Regions from separate parts of the Pantoea sp. SYBGC1 genome, predicted to be linked through region 1. Evidence: predicted binding sites of a transcription regulator. Region 1 holds the regulator's gene; each other region holds the start of a gene.
What was found. Region 1 encodes sigma-54, which starts transcription at its own class of promoters, with help from an activator protein. Its sites were predicted from a motif close to GTTGGCACANNTTTCGCTNT; they were not measured.

Region 1 (3,280 bases):
ATACCATTGCCAATGCCGGTACTGCCCATACGCTCGCGGGTCAGAATCGCTTCGAAAAGCGTCTGGTGCGGCAGATTGAGCTGCTTAGCTGCCAGTTCGCTGATAATCTCCAGCGCGCGTTTTTTACTCTGGCAGTGTACGCCGCTGCGGGTGCAGTCAGGCGTCAGAACCGAGCTCAATTCCAGTGTCAGATCGTTGTTCATCGTGGTTTCACTTGCGAGTTCACATAGCCACAGAGCTAAAGCTCTGCTGGCGCTTGCGCAGATGATAAAACGGGGCGCTTTTCTGCCCCATTTTTCCCTGAGCGCTGAACGGGTCAGCGCTCTGCAAACGTGAAGATTAGTGTTTTTTCAGTTTGTCTTTGTGTTTGGTCAGCTGACGTGCCAGCTTATCAACCAGCCCGTCAATGGCCGCGTACATATCTTCCGCTTCCGCTGTGGCGTGCAGCTCACCGCCGTTAACGTGCAGAGTTGCCTCTGCAATCTGAGTCACTTTTTCCACTTTCAGAACAATATAAACCTGATTGATGCGATCGTAATAGTGTTCAAGTTTGCCAAATTTGCTGTTCACAAATTCGCGCAGCGGGTCAGTGATTTCGACATTCAGTCCGGTAAGGTTTAGCTGCATAGGTCTTCCTTCTCAGTTCGGTCAGACCAGCTGTTTACGCTGGTTTGATGGCGGTATAGATAAAGACTCGCGATACTTCGCAACCGTACGTCGCGCTACCATAATACCCTGTTCAGATAACATGGCGGTCAGTTTGCTGTCGCTCAAGGGTTTTGCGGGATTTTCTGCCGCGACCAGTTTTTTTACCAGCGCACGTATAGCCGTAGACGAGGCTTCGCCGCCGCCTTCCGTGCTGACATGGCTGGAGAAAAAATATTTCAGCTCAAAAATACCACGCGGACTGTGCAGATATTTTTGCGTGGTCACACGTGAAATGGTGGACTCGTGCATATCAACCTGTTGCGCAATATCTGCCAGCACCATCGGACGCATATACTCTTCGCCCTGCTCAAAAAACGCCTGCTGCTGCGCAACGATACAGCGGGTAACTTTGAGCAGAGTGTCATTACGACTCTCCAGACTTTTGATGAGCCAGCGCGCTTCCTGCAGATTATTGCGAATAAACTGGCTGTCGCTATCGCTGCGCGCTGAGCCGCCCATGGCGGCATAGTGCTGGTTGATTCGCAGACGCGGCAGGCTTTCAGCATTCAGTTCCACTATCCAGCGTGCGCCCGCTTTGCGCACCAGCACATCCGGAATAACATATTCCGGTTCACCCGTATTGATCGATTGTCCGGGGCGCGGATCGAGCGACTGTATCAACAGCATCGCCTCTTTCAGCACCTCTTCTTTCAGACGGGTCACCCGCATCAGGCTGCGGAAGTCGTGATTAGCCAGCAGATCGAGATGTTCACTGACAATCAGGCGCGCCTCTTTTAGCATAGGAGTGTCAGTCGCATATTGCGATAGCTGAACCAGCAGACAGTCGCGCAGATCGCGCGCGCCTACGCCAACCGGGTCAAACCGCTGGACGCGTTTGAGAACCGCCTCCACCTCATCCAGCGTCAGCTCATCGTCGCCAATACTGTCGCAAATTTCCTGCAGCGTAACGGTGAGATAACCGGTCGTGTCGATCGCATCAACAATGGATGTTGCAATAGCGCGATCGGTATCGGTAAACGGTGTCAGCTCCACCTGCCACATCAGGTAATCCTGCAGCGACTGCGTGGTTTCTCCCTGATACACAGGCAGTTCATCATCCTGATAATCTGTTCCGGTGCCGGAAGGGGTGCCGGCGGTATAAATTTCATCCCATGACGCATCCAGCGGCAGCTCGTCAGGCATCTCTTTCTGTTCCAGCGCCTCACGGGTATCTAACGTATCGCTTTCCTGCGTTTCGCGTGCGTCCACTTCATCATGAATATCGGTCTGCTCAAGCAGCGGATTGCTCTCCAGCGCCAGCTGGAGCTCCTGCTGGAGTTCAAGCGTAGAGAGCTGCAGCAGGCGAATGGCCTGTTGCAGCTGGGGGGTCATCGCCAGCTGTTGGCTGAACCTGAGTTGCAAACCTTGCTTCATAATCCGGCTTGAATGTCCTAAGCGAATATCGGGTTAATCGACACCTTATCAGAGTCTGAACTCTTCGCCCAAATAAACCCGCTTAACCTGCTCATCTGCCAGAATTTCATCCGGCGTGCCGTGTGCAATCAGATTGCCCTGGCTGACAATATAGGCGCGTTCGCAGACGGCCAGCGTTTCACGCACGTTATGGTCAGTGATCAGGACACCAAGGCCGCTGTCGCGCAAATGTTCGATGATCTTTTTGATATCGATAACGGAAATGGGATCAACCCCGGCGAACGGCTCATCCAGCAGAATGAACTTTGGATTCGCTGCCAGCGCGCGGGCAATTTCAACGCGGCGACGTTCTCCCCCGGAGAGCGCCTGACCCAGGCTGTTACGCAGATGCTCAATATGGAACTCTTCCATCAGCTCATTGGCGCGATCCTGGCGCTGCTCTTCGGTCAGATCGTCGCGGATCTGCAGCACGCCCATCAGATTGTCATACACGCTCAGCCGCCGGAAAATAGAGGCTTCCTGCGGCAGATAGCCGATACCGCGACGCGCACGGGCGTGCAGCGGCAGGATGCTGATATCCTCATCATCGATAATAATGCGGCCCGCATCGCGCGGGACAATGCCGACAACCATATAAAATGTTGTGGTCTTACCGGCACCATTAGGACCCAGCAGTCCGACAATCTCGCCCGATTTAACCTGCAGGCTGACATCTTCCACTACGCGGCGGCCTTTATACGCTTTGGCCAGATTTTCAGCGACTAAAGTTGCCATCGGTCAGTTACTCTTTTTAGGGCTCGCAGCGGAACCGTTTTTATCCTGCAGCTGTGAAGGGACCAGCACCGTGGTGACGCGTTTGCTCTGACCCTGACTATAGGCCTGCATTTTCTGCTCTTTCACCAGATAGGTGATGCGATCGCCTTTGATGTTGCTGTCCTGCTGTTCAATGAAAGCATTACCGGTCAGCTCGACAAAATCGTTGGCCAGCTCATAGTGCAGCTTAGCGGCATGGCCTTTAACCGGCTTGCCGTTGTCCTGCATCTGATAAAACGTAGCCGGATTGCCATAGGCATCAACAATCGTTTTGTTGCTGTCGCCGCCGGGACGGGTCACCACGACTTTATCCGCTGTAATTTTAATCGTGCCCTGCGTGACGATAACATTGCCGGTAAAGGTCGCCACGTTGCCCTGCAGATCC
Region 2 (3,280 bases), on a different contig from region 1:
TGCTGCAGCGCGCGCTGCAGCGCTGTAATTGATAATGACGTCAGGCGCATGGCTGGAACACCCCGGCCACTTCCAGGCGATCGTCCAGCGGCAGCGCCATCAGCGGCGCGGCGATAGCAGCGATCCGGCTGAGCTGCAGCTGCAGCTCAGCACGACGTGCGTCATTCAGATCCAGTGCGAGGATCTGCTCCATCTGAGCGACATAATTCGCCCACTCTGCGGATTCGGTCATGAGTCTCTCCTGTTAAAAACCGGCTGCGCTGCCGTTGCTGCGCGGATCGAAAGCGCCTTCCAGCATGCCGCTGGTGTGGCGCACGACGGCGCCCGCATGGCCCACCACTTCACTGAAGTCAGAGAGCAGCTCAACCTGATGCCCCAGCAGACGCAGCCGGCCCACCGTTTCCGGCGCCACGCGCGCTTCCAGTTTGAGTGAGTCAGAGGCCTCGCCCCAGGTGCGCCCCAGCAGCCAGCGTGGCGCACTGACCGCCTGCTGCAGCGGCATACCCTGAATAACGTGACGGGTAAAAATGGCCGCCTGCGTCTGCGGCTGACCATCTCCGCCCATCGATCCATATACCATGACCCGACCATCTTTCAGGCGGGCGGCGGCAGGGTTAAGCGTGTGAAATGGCTGTTTGCCCGGCAGCAGCGCCAGCAGATGATCGGGTTGCAGGCTGAACGCCGCGCCGCGGTTCTGCCAGGTGATGCCGCTGCCTGGCAGCACCACGCCGCTGCCAAATTCGTGGTAGATGCTCTGAATAAAAGAGACCGCCAGCCCGCTGCTGTCGATAGCGCCCATCCAGACGGTATCGCCCGGACCGCGTCCGGTTCCCCACGGCGCGGCGCGGTGGTCATCAATATTGGCCGCAAGGCTGGCAAGATGATTGGCACTGAGCAGTGCCTGCACGTCGGTATCGCTATGGCGAGGATCGGTGATGTGCCGATCGCGCAGGCTGAACGCCTGCTTGGTCGCCTCCACAATCCGGTGCAGCGTCTGAGCTTCATCAGCCTGCGCCATGTCCAGACGATCGGTAATGCCCAGAATCGCCAGCGACACCAGCCCCTGCGTCGGCGGCGTCATGTTCCAGATATCGCCTTCGCTGTGCGCGAGGTGGAGCGGGGTGCAGCGCCGGGCGCGATGCTGCTGCAGATCGTTCAGCGTGACCGGCATCCCCAGCGCGTGCATGTCATCTGCCAGCGACCGTGCCAGCCGGCCGCGGTAAAAGCTCTCCAGCCCCTCTTCACTCAGCTGGCTGAGCGTGGCCGCCAGCGCAGGCTGGGTAAAGCGGCTGCCCGGCTGGGGCGGTCCGCCATCCGGCATAAACGTGGCGGCAAAGCCGGGCTGATGCTGCAGCTCAGGCGCTTTTGCGGCGGTCGCGGCCGCCTGCGAGGCGGTAACCGGTATGCCGTCGGCAGCGTAACGGATAGCATCGCGCAGCAGACGGTGTGGCGGCAGCGGCGCATGGCCCAGCTCCTGTGACAGGGTCAGCGCCTCCTGCCAGCCGCTGACGGTGCCGGCGACGGTCAGCGCCGCTTCCGGCCCGCGATGCGGAATCGTCTGCCGGCCCTGATAAAAACGCACTGTCGCCAGCGAGCCGGCGGCGCCACTGGCATCAATCGCAATCGGTTCCCCCTCAGGCGGCACCACCAGCCAGAAGCCGTCGCCGCCCAGCCCGTTCATATGCGGATAGACCACCGCAATGGTAGCGGCGGCGGCGACCATCGCTTCGAGTGCGCTGCCGCCGTCGCGCAGTACGGCAAGGGCGCTTTCACTCGCCAGATGATGGGGGGTGACGACCATGCCCTGCGGGGCCATGTTGCTCTGAATCATAATTGTTCCCGGCTCATTTCTGCTCATCTCCATCCGACACAGCTGCCAAACCCGCTGCGGCGGCATTCCCTGACGTAAACATAAGCAAGAGCTGTTCCACTTTTTCTGTCGGCAGGCGCTGGATCGATTTATGCTAGAGCAGGGTGAAACGAAAGTTACAGGACAACGCATGAAACAACTCGATGAACGTCTGCGCAGCCAGTACGCGCAGCTGTCGCCTCAGGAGCAGCGCATTGCTGACTTTGTGTTTGACCATTTTGATGACCTGATCAGCTACAACAGTGCCGAACTGGCGCGGCTAAGCGGCGTCTCCAAAGCAACGGTAAGCCGGCTGTTCCGGCGCCTTGGCTATGAAAAATATAAAGATATGCGCGATGAGCTGCGCACCCTGCGGCAGAGCGGAATGCCGCTCACCGACAACCGCGACGCGGTACAGGGAAACACGCTGCTGGCGCGCCACTATAAGCAGGAGATGGCGAACCTGACGCAGTGGATCAACCGTATCGACAGCCAGCAGTTAAGTGACGTCGTCGCCGCGCTGGGCAGCGCAAAACGCGTCTTTATTGTCGGTATGCGTAACGCGTACCCGGTGGCGCTGCACCTGCGTCAGCAGCTGCTGCAGGCGCGTGCCCACGTGGTACTGCTGCCGCAGCCGGGCCAGACGCTGGGCGAAGAGCTGGTGGATATTACCCCGGACGATATGGTGGTGGTGATGGCGTTCCGGCGACGTCCGCGCCTGCTGCGTCCGCTGATGCAGCAGCTGCAGCAGCGCGATATCCCGCTGCTGGCGCTCTCCGAGCCGCAGGCGCAGGGGATTCAGGGCGTGGCACGCTGGCAGCTTTGTGCCCCGCTGGACAGCGTGTCTGCTTTCGACAGTTACGCTTCAGCCATGAGCCTGGTCAATTTACTGGCAAATGCGCTGCTGCATGAAACTCTGGCGCAGGGTCGGCAGCGCATTCATCAGATAGCCGATCTCTATCAGCATCTCGATGAGCTGGAACACCGATAGCGGGCACTGAAATGGTGCGCTGCACCGTTTTGAATCTCTGAAGCAGGGTACGCCAGTACCCGATTTTTCCTGCGGTTTATCCCTTTCATGCCGGTTTGTCACCGGTTTTTGTCTGTCGCTTCGATTGGCACATTAGTTGCAATTGTTCTTTTCAGGAATCTTTTGTTTCACGTTCAACACACCGGGGTGCATAATGAAAAAGGTTTTACTGGCGGTAGCGGGTGCGGCGCTTTTACTGGCTCAGGCAGGCAGCGCGCAGGCGGATCAGCTGCAGGATATTCAAAAGCGCGGCGTGATCCGCATCGCGGTGCCGCAGGATTTCCCGCCGTTTGGATCAGTGGGCACCGATCTGCAGCCGCAGGGCTATGACATCGATATGGCGCGCTATCTGGCAAAGCAGATGAAACTGAAGTTGCAGCTGGTGCCGGTCTCCAGCGCCA
Region 3 (3,280 bases), on a different contig from region 1:
AGCCGGCGCTGATTGTCCATCGGCGCCATCTCCAGCAGGATCAGGCCGTCCGGCAGACGCTGCGCGGTCAGCGACATGATGTGCGCGCGTCCGTCGACCACCAGCGTGACTTCGCTGTCGGTAAAGCCCTGGCCTGCGGCCAGGCTCTCGCGCATCACGTCAATATTCAGCGAAAAGTAGCCGGTCAGCTCCGGCAGCGGCGTACCGAACAGCTTGCGCGAACTCTGCGCCAGCAGTTGCTGCGCAGCCGGATTGGCATAGTGGATCACCAGCCCGTCATCGACCAGCAGAATACTGTTTATCAGGGAGTTGAGAATCTGCCCCGCGTCGGGCAGTGAGCCAGCAACCATACCACGATCCTCTGCACCAAATGGGTGCACTATAGCGTTTTGGGATGGAAAACTCCCCGATAACGGCAATTTTGCGGTGAAAAAAACCCATCCGGAGATGGGCTAAAGTTTCCACGGCAACAAAAAAACGTTGTCCTCTTTTGCCCGGCATGGCGGACAAAAGAGGTGAATGGCCATTTAAACGCTGTAGTAGAGTTCAAATTCAACCGGGTGTGGCGTCATGCGAACGCGATCAACATCTGGCTTGCGCAGTTCGATATAAGCATCGATAGCGTCATCAGTGAATACGCCGCCGCGGGTCAGGAACTCGCGATCTTCATTCAGCGCGTTCAGTGCCTCTTCCAGAGAACCAGCTACTTTCGGGATCTCCGCTTCTTCTTCTGGCGGCAGATCGTAGAGGTTTTTGTCCATCGCATCGCCAGGATGGATTTTGTTGATGATGCCGTCGAGACCAGCCATTAGCAGCGCAGTAAACGCCAGGTATGGGTTAGCCGCTGGATCCGGGAAGCGCGCTTCAATACGGCGGGCTTTCGGGCTGGCAACAACCGGAATACGGATAGAGGCTGAGCGGTTACGCGCGGAATAAGCGAGCATAACCGGCGCTTCGTAACCCGGCACCAGACGCTTGTAGGAGTTGGTGGTTGGGTTAGCCAGGGCGTTAATCGCTTTAGCGTGCTTAATCACACCGCCGATGTAGAACAGCGCGGTTTCAGAGAGGCCGCCGTACTTATCGCCAGAGAACAGGTTTACGCCACCTTTAGAGAGCGACATATGGCAGTGCATACCGGAGCCATTATCACCAAACATCGGTTTTGGCATAAAGGTTGCGGTCTTGCCGTAAGCGTGCGCAACGTTGTGCACGACATACTTATAGATCTGAATTTCGTCCGCTTTTTTGGTCATGGTGTTGAAGCGGGTTGCCACTTCGTTCTGACCAGCCGTAGCCACTTCGTGGTGGTGTGCTTCTACGACCAGACCCATCTGCTCCATGGTCAGACACATGGCAGAACGGATATCCTGAGAGGAGTCAACCGGTGGTACCGGGAAGTAGCCGCCTTTCAGACCCGGACGGTGGCCTTTGTTGCCGCCTTCGTACGCTTTGCCGGTGTTCCAGCACGCTTCGATATCATCGATAGCAACGTGTGAACCTGAAGTCGATGAACCGAAACGGATATCGTCAAACAGGAAGAACTCTGGCTCAGGTCCGAACAGCACGGTGTCAGCAATACCGGAAGCGCGCAGGTACTCTTCAGCGCGCTTGGCGATGGAGCGCGGATCGCGATCGTAACCCTGCAGCGTGCCTGGTTCGAGGATGTCACACCGGATGATGAGGGTCGGATCTTCGAAGAACGGGTCCATTACCGCAGTGGTGGCATCCGGCATCAGCACCATGTCTGATTCGTTAATGCCTTTCCAGCCACCGATGGATGAACCATCGAACATTTTGCCTTCTTCAAAGAAGTCTGCGTTAACCTGATGAGCAGGAATGGTGACGTGCTGTTCTTTACCTTTGGTATCGGTAAAACGCAGATCGACGAACTTAACTTCATGCTCGTTCATCATCGAGAGAACGTGTTCAGCGGACATACTCAACTCTCCTGGAAATGGTCATCTGTTGTCGTGGTGAGAGAACTCAAAATGCCTGGAATGTGTCACGACTACTGACCACCCCTGACTAAGATCCCGGCAAGCTATTCAGCCATCAGGCCACTGTCGTTTGCACTTAAAAAAGATAAAGCGAATTCTGTGCCAACTTTTTTTTAGCGCGATAAATGGCGCTGTGCGGCGCGCTGCATTGCATCAGCAGCTGCACCAGAACAGACGCATTGCTTTATTATGGTGCAAAACGGTGCGCTGGTGGCACTAAAATGGTGCATAAAGCCAGCAGAGTGCAGATATTTGCACCGCTAATGGTGCTAAAAACCAGCAGCGCGAGAATATTGTCGGGAAAACTGTGATCATGTTCAGTATTCCGCTTAATCCGTGTACAATACCGCGTTATTTCTATAATGCCTGAGGCAAAGCTGTGATCGAAAATTTGCGTAACATCGCCATCATCGCGCACGTTGACCATGGAAAAACCACCCTGGTCGACAAACTGCTGCAACAGTCTGGTACTTTTGACGCTCGTACCGAAGCGACTGAACGTGTGATGGATTCCAATGATTTGGAAAAAGAGCGTGGAATTACCATCCTCGCAAAAAACACCGCCATCAAATGGAACGACTACCGTATCAACATCGTTGATACCCCGGGACACGCCGACTTCGGTGGTGAAGTAGAGCGCGTCATGTCCATGGTGGATTCGGTGCTGCTGGTTGTTGATGCGATGGATGGCCCTATGCCGCAAACCCGCTTCGTAACCAAGAAAGCCTTTGCTCACGGTCTGAAACCCATTGTTGTTATCAATAAAATTGACCGTCCAGGCGCGCGTCCTGACTGGGTTGTAGACCAGGTATTTGACCTGTTCGTTAACCTCGACGCAACTGACGAGCAGCTGGACTTCCCTATCATTTACGCGTCAGCGCTGAATGGTATTGCAGGTCTGGACCACACCGATATGGCTGAGGATATGACTCCGCTGTATCAGGCCATCGTTGATCGCGTTTCTCCGCCGCAGGTTGAAGCTGATGCGCCGCTGCAGATGCAGATCTCTCAGCTGGACTACAACAACTATTTGGGCGTTATCGGTATCGGCCGCATCAAGCGCGGTAAAATCAAGCCGAACCAGCAGGTTACTGTGATTGACAGCGAAGGCAAAACCCGCAACGCGAAAGTGGGTAAAGTGCTGACGCATCTGGGTCTGGAGCGTATTGACAGCGATCTGGCAGAAGCGGGCGACATCATTGCCGTTACTGGTCTGGGTGAGCTGAACATCTCCGATACCATCTGCGACACGCAGAATGTAGAGGCGCTGCCGGCGCTGAGCG

Region 2: the regulator sigma-54 is predicted to act here: its motif matches at 1,913-1,932, upstream of AC2CF9_RS17290 (gamma-glutamyltransferase family protein).
Region 3: the regulator sigma-54 is predicted to act here: its motif matches at 2,085-2,104, upstream of glnA (glutamate--ammonia ligase).

The regions. Positions count from the first base shown of each region.
Region 1 covers NZ_JBXUNM010000004.1:290,758-294,037, reverse strand. The annotation lists gene ptsN (PTS IIA-like nitrogen regulatory protein PtsN) at 1-203, opposite strand, end outside; gene hpf (ribosome hibernation promoting factor) at 340-627, opposite strand; gene rpoN (RNA polymerase factor sigma-54) at 649-2,082, opposite strand; gene lptB (LPS export ABC transporter ATP-binding protein) at 2,131-2,856, opposite strand; gene lptA (lipopolysaccharide ABC transporter substrate-binding protein LptA) at 2,860-3,280, opposite strand, start outside.
Region 2 covers NZ_JBXUNM010000014.1:43,693-46,972, reverse strand. The annotation lists gene AC2CF9_RS17300 (AtzE family amidohydrolase) at 1-50, opposite strand, end outside; gene hpxX (oxalurate catabolism protein HpxX) at 41-232, opposite strand; gene AC2CF9_RS17290 (gamma-glutamyltransferase family protein) at 245-1,831, opposite strand; gene hpxU (MurR/RpiR family transcriptional regulator HpxU) at 2,001-2,840, shown strand; gene AC2CF9_RS17280 (transporter substrate-binding domain-containing protein) at 3,034-3,280, shown strand, end outside.
Region 3 covers NZ_JBXUNM010000011.1:12,368-15,647, forward strand. The annotation lists gene glnL (nitrogen regulation protein NR(II)) at 1-350, opposite strand, end outside; gene glnA (glutamate--ammonia ligase) at 528-1,937, opposite strand; gene typA (ribosome-dependent GTPase TypA) at 2,377-3,280, shown strand, end outside.